2 regions of the Kocuria sp. NBRC 114282 genome follow, and region 1 is predicted to be linked to the other one. Evidence: predicted binding sites of a transcription regulator. Region 1 holds the regulator's gene; the other holds the start of a gene.

Region 1 (3,405 bases):
ACCCCGGACGGGCTGAGCGTCTCCGGCCAGCGGGCCCTGGGCATCCTGGCCTTCGCGGTGATCCTCTGGGTCACCGAGGCCGTGTCGTACCCCGTGAGCTCGGTGATGATCATCGGGATCATGGCCCTGCTGGTGGGGGCCTCGCCGGCACCTGACGGCTCGGGGGAGGCACTGGGGACCAGCGATGCCCTGGGCTACGCCCTCGCCGGCTTCGGCTCCTCGGCGGTGGCGCTCGTGGCGGCGGCGCTGGCGCTGGCTGCGGGCATGCAGGCCACCGGGCTGCACAAGCGCATCGCGCTCGTGGTGATGAAGTACGCGGGGGAGAAGACCAGCCGCATCCTCATCGGAGCGATCATCATCTCGATCGTCCTGGCCTTCTTCGTCCCGTCGGCGACCGCTCGGGCCGGGGCCGTGGTCCCGATCCTCATCGGCATGGTCGCGGCCTTCGGGCTGCCGACCGAGTCCCGGCTGGGCGCGCTCATGGTCATCACCGCGGCGCAGTCGATCTCGATCTGGAACATCGGCGTGCAGACCGCCGCAGCCCAGAACCTCGTGGCCGTCGGATTCATCCAGGAGTCCATGGGGGCCACGATTTCCTGGCCGCAGTGGTTCGCCGCCGGCGCTCCCTGGGCTGCGGTGATGTCCGTGGTGCTCTACTTCGTGATGCGGGCCACCATCAAGCCCGAGATCGACCGTCTGGAGGGCGGCCGCGAGATCGTCCAGAAGTCCCTGACGGAGCTCGGGCCCATGACCGGGGCGGAGAAGCGCCTGGCGGCTGTGGCCGTCATCCTGCTGGCCTTCTGGTCCACCCAGGGCTCGCTGCACGACATCGACGCCACCACCGTGACACTGTGCGCCATCGGCGTCATGCTGCTGCCGCGCATCGGGGTCTACTCCTGGAAGACCGTGGAGGAGCTCGTGAGCTGGGGGACGCTCGTGGTCTTCGCGGTCGGCATCTCGCTGGGATCCGTGCTGCTGGAGACCGGGGCGGCGGCATGGCTGTCGGCGGCCGTGTTCGACGGGCTCGGGATCACGGGTCTGCCGGTGCTCGCGGTCATCGCGATCGTCGGCGCGTTCACGATCCTGATCCACCTGGGATTCGCCTCGGCCACGTCCATGTCGAGCGCGCTGATCCCGGTGTTCATCGCCCTGGCCGTGTCGATCCCGGACCTGCCCGGCGAGGGCGTGGGCTTCGTGCTGATCATGCAGTTCCTGATCTGCTTCGGATTCCTGCTGCCGATCTCCGCCCCGCAGAACATGCTCGCCTACGGCACGGGCGCGTTCACCACGCAGCAGTTCCTGCGCACCGGCATCCCGCTGACGATCGCCGGCTATCTGCTCATCCTGCTGTTCTCGGCCACGTACTGGCAGTGGATCGGGCTGCTGTGACCGGCAGGGGATGAGCGACGAGCGGATGAGGACGGATCCGTCCTCAGCCGCTCGTCATGGCGGTGATCTGCGTGTTCAGAGGCTGCGCAGGACCGAGACGACCTTGCCCATCACCGTGGCGTGATCGCCCAGGATCGGCTCGTACTGCGAGTTCTGAGGAAGCAGCCAGGTGTGTCCGTCGCGCTGGCGGAAGGTCTTCACCGTGGCCTCGTCGTCCAGCAGGGCCGCCACGATCTCCCCGTTCTCGGCGGTGGCCTGAGCGCGCACCACGACCCAGTCGCCGTCGCAGATGGCGGCATCGATCATGGAGTCGCCGGAGACCCGCAGCATGAACAGCTCGCCGTGGCCGGTGAGCTGGCGCGGCAGGGCCATGCGGTCCTCGACCTGCTGCTCGGCGGTGATCGGGGTGCCGGCGGCGATCCTGCCGACGAGCGGCACGAACGAGACGTCCGCGGAGCCGATCGACGGCAGGTCGTCGTCCAGCTCCGGCGCCTCCGAAGCGGCCGGGGCCTCGGCGACGGCGGAGGCGGCCTCCGCCTCGGGATCGCCGAGCAGATGCAGGGGCACCAGGACCTCGAGGGCGCGCGGGCGCTTGGGGTCGCGGCGCAGGTAGCCCTGCCGCTCGAGCTGATTGAGCTGGTGGGTCACGCTCGACAGGGACTTCAGGCCCACCAGGTCGCCGATCTCGCGCATGGACGGGGGATAGCCGTGGGCGGCGACGGCGCGCTGGATGACCTCCAGGATCGTGCGCTGCCGCGGGGTCAGGCCCTTGCGCCGGGAGGACTCGGAGCCCGTCGCCCGGGCCGTGCCGCCTGAGCCGCGCTGCGTGCGACCGGTGCCGCTGGCTGCCATGTCCGTCCTCGTCTTCCGTCGATGGGCGCCTCCGGATCGCCGGGTGCGCTGCGTGCTGGGCCGCGGCGACGCGCTCGCGCCGCGCCGTGGCCGCCTTGTGCTGTCTGAGCGGTTGCGTTGACTCGTCCTCGAGGCCCCGCCAGGGCCTCCGACCTGCACAGTCCTCCCGCTGAGGCTACGTGAGCCGGACGTCACCTTCAAACATCTGTTCGATCGTGTCTCGACACGAGTCGTACACAGGTGCTAGAAATGGTCGTAAGCAGTTCGAACATGTATTCGAGAACCGGGATCGGGTCTCGAATCCGACACAGGTTCGAACACGGGAGCGGCCACCACCCGCACCACCCGCACCGTCTGTCACCGTCCGTCCCTCGGCAAGAAGGAGTGCATCCCATGTCCGTGATCAGCACCGCTGTCCTGTCGCACTCGTCCTCCACCGGCAGCATCCCCCTCGTCAGCGCCCTGCGCAGCGGGGGCCGCGCCTTCGCGCAGGAGCTCTCCTCCGCCGTGCCCGCCCTGCGCCGACGCCCCGCTGCGCGGCTCAAGGAGTCGGAGGGGCGCCGTCCGGCTCTGCGCGTCATTCCGGGCGGTCGCGCCGCTGCACCGCAGACTCGGACCCTGCCCGCCGTGAAGGAGCCGGAGGCCTCCGCACCGGCGCGATCCGCGTCCTCGCCCATGCGCCTGACCCGCCGCGGGCGGCTGCTGCTGATCGGCCTGCCGACCATGCTCGGCGTGCTGGCCGCGGCCGCACTGCTGGTCGTGCTGATCGCACCCTCCCACGTCACCGCCGGAACCGAGCCGGCTGAGGGCCCCGGGGTCGACTCCGTGACCGTCCAGCCCGGTCAGAGCCTCTGGGAGGTCGCTCAGCAGGCCGAGCCGCAGCGCGACACCCGGGACGTCGTCCTGCAGATCGTCGAGCTCAACGAGCTGGACTCCGCCCAGGTCTCCCCGGGCCAGCAGGTGCTGGTTCCCGCGGCCTGAGCCGGAGGACGGTGGGTTCGGCCGCCGTCGGATGCTGAAGGCCCCGTCCGCGCCTCGTAGACTGTCCTGGTGACTTCTCAGAGCGCGACACCCAGCACCGAGGGCGCCACGCGAGCCGAACGGCTCGCCTCGCTTCCCCTGCGCCACGACCTGCGCGGCAAGTCCCCCTACGGGGCGCCGCAG
Region 2 (3,405 bases), on a different contig from region 1:
AAGCCGAAGAGCAGCATGGAGGAGCCGCCGCCTCCAGCGGCTCCGGCGGCGGACAGCGATTCGGTGACGACGGGTGTCATGCAGACTCCTGATCCTGCGATGCGCTTCTGCGCATCGCGTGGTGGTCGGTGCCGCGACCGGGACTCCGCCCCTGGACAAGCACGTGGGGCAGCGCGGCGGCGGCGAGGATTCCCGTCCATGGTAGGGGACGCGGCCGCGCAGGGCCCGGTCAGCGGGCTCCCAGGCGCCGGGTCGCAGCCGGTCGCCGTCCGGAGGGCTACTGCTGCGGGGGGTCCTGGTCGCCGAGGGCCTGGCGCACCGCAGTGTCCCGGAAGGCTGCGTGCTCGGGCGGTACCAGTCCCAGGTGCTCCCAAGCCGCGGGCATGGCGATGCGTCCTCGCGGGGTCCGCGCCAGCAGGCCCTCGCGGACCAGGTACGGCTCGGCGACCTCCTCGACGGTCTCCGATTCCTCCCCCACGGCGATCGCCAGGGTGGACAGCCCCACCGGTCCGCCGCCGAAGTGGCGGACCAGCGCCTCGAGCACCGAGCGGTCCAGGCGGTCCAGGCCCCGCGAGTCGACCTCGTACATCTCCAGGGCGGCGGAGCAGGCGCGGGCGTCGATGCTGTCCACGCCGTGGACCAGCGCCCAGTCGCGCACGCGGCGCAGCAGGCGGTTGGCGATGCGCGGAGTTCCGCGGGAGCGGGTGGCGACCTCCTCGAAGCCCTCCGTGGACAGGCGCAGGTCCAGCAGCCCGGCGGAGCGGCGCAGCACGGAGACGAGCTCGTGGTCGCTGTAGAACTCGAGGTGCCCGGTGAAGCCGAAGCGATCGCGCAGCGGTCCCGGCAGCAGCCCGGCGCGCGTGGTGGCACCGACCAGGGTGAACGGCGGCAGGTCCAGCGGGATGGAGGTGGCCCCGGCGCCCTTGCCCACCACGATGTCGACCCGGAAGTCCTCCATGGCCATGTAGAGCATCTCCTCGGCGGGCCGGGACATGCGGTGTATCTCGTCGAGGAACAGGACCTCGCCCTCAGTCAGGGAGGACAGGATCGCGGCCAGGTCGCCGGAGTGCTGGATGGCAGGCCCGGAGGAGATGCGCAGCGGAGCGCCCATCTCCTGGGCGATGATCATGGCCAGCGTGGTCTTGCCCAGACCGGGAGGTCCGGACAGCAGCACGTGATCGGCGCTGCGGCCCCGCAGCCTGGAGGCCTCCAGGACCAGGGAGAGCTGCTGGCGCACACGCGGCTGACCCACGAAGTCCGCCAGGGACTCGGGGCGCAGGGCCGATTCGACGGCGCGCTCGTCCAGCTCCGGCTCCCCGCCCACCAGGCGCTCGGACCCGCTGTGCTGTGCGTCCATGCTCAACGGCCCTCCCCCGCCCGGGCCGAGCTGCGGCCGGCGGCAGGAGCCGAGGCCCGGGCGCCGAGCCAGGCGAGCACGGTGCGCAGGATCAGGGCGACGTCACCGGAGTCGGCGAGCTCCTCTCGACCGACCAGGGCGTCGTCGATGGCCGCTGAGGCGTCCTTCTCGTTCCAGCCCAGACCCGTGAGGGCCTCCGTGACCTGGGTGCGCCACAGCGGGATCTGCGCCGCCTGCGGGGCCGAGGCCGGTGGCGGATCGGCGGGAACGAGCTTGTCCGCGAGCTCGAGCACGATGCGCTTGGCGCCTTTGGGCCCGATCCCGGAGACGGTGGTGAACGGCTTGGGGTCGCCCTGGGCGATGGCCGTGCGGACCTCCTGCGTGCCCAGCGCGGCCAGCACCGCCAGTGCGGTGCGCGGACCGATGCCGGAGACGCCCAGCATTGTCTCGAAGATCTCCTTCTCCTCCGCGTCCGCGAAGCCGAACAGCAGCGGGGAGTCGTCCTTGCGCGCCACGAACGCGGTGGCCAGCCGGGCCTCGCGGCCCTCGTGCAGCCCGGAGAGAGTCTGCGGGGTGGCCTGCAGCTCGAGGCCCAGCCCCATGACGTCGACGACGGCCGTGCTCAGCCCCTTGTGCAGCACCTCGCCGCGCACGGACGCGATCATGGGAACACCCTCTCCTCGATGCGGGGAGCCGCCCGCGAATCGGGCAGCCATTCGAACATCAGTACGATGCCTCGCTCACCCTACCAAGCCGCGACGACCACACAGCGCAGGCCCTCGCCCGGGACGAGGGCCCGCACCCGAGGACGATGCGGTCCCTCAGTGGCCGCGCCGAGCCTTCTGCTCCGCGGCCTGCCAGGCGCGCTGAGCGGGTGTCAGGGCGGTGCCGCGCTCCTGGCTCGCGCGCTGCAGTCCCGTGCGGGCGCCCTGGTGCGTGGTCGTAGTGCCCGCCTGGGCGTCCAGGCCCGCGCCCACACCGGAGCGCCAGCCGTGGCAGACCGCGATCGCCAGGGCATCGGCGGCGTCGGCCGGACGCGGCAGCTGCTCGAGGCGGAGGATGCGCGCGATCATCTTGGTCACGGCGGCCTTCTCGGCCGAGCCGTCGCCGGTGACCGCGGCCTTGACCTCGGACGGGGTGTGCCAGGCGACGGGGACCCCGCGAGCGGCTGCGGCGGCGATCACCACGCCCGAGGCCTGGGCGGTGCCGACCACGGTGGGGGCGTTGTTCTGCGCGAACACGCGCTCGATCGCCAAAGCATCCGGGGCGAAGCGCTCGAGCAGCTGATCGGCCGCCTGGGCGATGCGCAGGATCCGCTGCTCCAGGGGCTCGTCGGCGCCTGTGCCCTGGACCTCGTGGTGGACCCATTCGGCGCGGCGGTCGGCGCGCATGCGCACGATCCCGAACCCGCAGCGGGTCAGCCCGGGATCGACGCCCAGGATGACCTGCTCAGGGGCCTGCGCCCTGGCCGCGGAGCCCATGGCGGGACGTCGGGCGGGTGCCGGAGCCTGGCTCAGTCCTCGTCCTCGAGCTGGGCGGCGACCTCGGGGGTGATCTCCACGTTGGAGTAGACGTTCTGGACGTCGTCGAGCTCCTCGATCGCATCGGCCAGGCGCAGGAACTTGCGCGCGGCGTCGGCGTCGAGCTCGACCTTCATGTTCGGGCGGAACTGGGGGTCGTCGTTGTTGTACTCCAGCTCCGCCTCGTCCAGAGCCGTGCGGATCTGGGGCAGGTCGGTGGCCTCGGAGATGACCTCGAAGACGTCCTGGTCCTCGATGACCTCCTCCGCCCCGGCGTCCAGCACGGCCATCATGACGTCGTCCTCGGTGACGCCGTCGGCCTTGGCGACCTCGGCCACGCCCTTGCGCTCGAACATGAAGGTGACCGAGCCCGGATCGGCCATAGTGCCGCCGTTGCGAGTCACGGCCACGCGGACCTCGGAGGCCGCGCGGTTCTTGTTGTCGGTCAGGCACTCGATGTACAGGGCCGAGCCCTCGGGCCCGCGGGCCTCGTAGAAGATCTCCGAGTACTCGATGACCTCGCCGGTC

The links. The regulator LexA, encoded in region 1, represses DNA repair genes until DNA is damaged. The targets are predictions, from matches to a motif close to TCGAACANNTGTTCGA.
Region 2: a site for LexA is predicted at 2,074-2,089, ahead of ruvA (Holliday junction branch migration protein RuvA). Genes of this name have one in related genera too.

Annotation. Positions count from the first base shown of each region.
Region 1 is NZ_BSQO01000006.1:85,795-89,199, forward strand. It holds gene QSJ40_RS10570 (DASS family sodium-coupled anion symporter) at 1-1,389, shown strand, start outside; gene lexA (transcriptional repressor LexA) at 1,465-2,241, opposite strand; gene QSJ40_RS10580 (LysM peptidoglycan-binding domain-containing protein) at 2,635-3,222, shown strand; gene QSJ40_RS10585 (histidinol-phosphate transaminase) at 3,292-3,405, shown strand, end outside.
Region 2 is NZ_BSQO01000003.1:72,850-76,254, reverse strand. It holds gene QSJ40_RS06580 (preprotein translocase subunit YajC) at 1-80, opposite strand, end outside; gene ruvB (Holliday junction branch migration DNA helicase RuvB) at 278-1,357, opposite strand; gene ruvA (Holliday junction branch migration protein RuvA) at 1,360-2,022, opposite strand; gene ruvC (crossover junction endodeoxyribonuclease RuvC) at 2,179-2,838, opposite strand; gene QSJ40_RS06560 (YebC/PmpR family DNA-binding transcriptional regulator) at 2,871-3,405, opposite strand, start outside.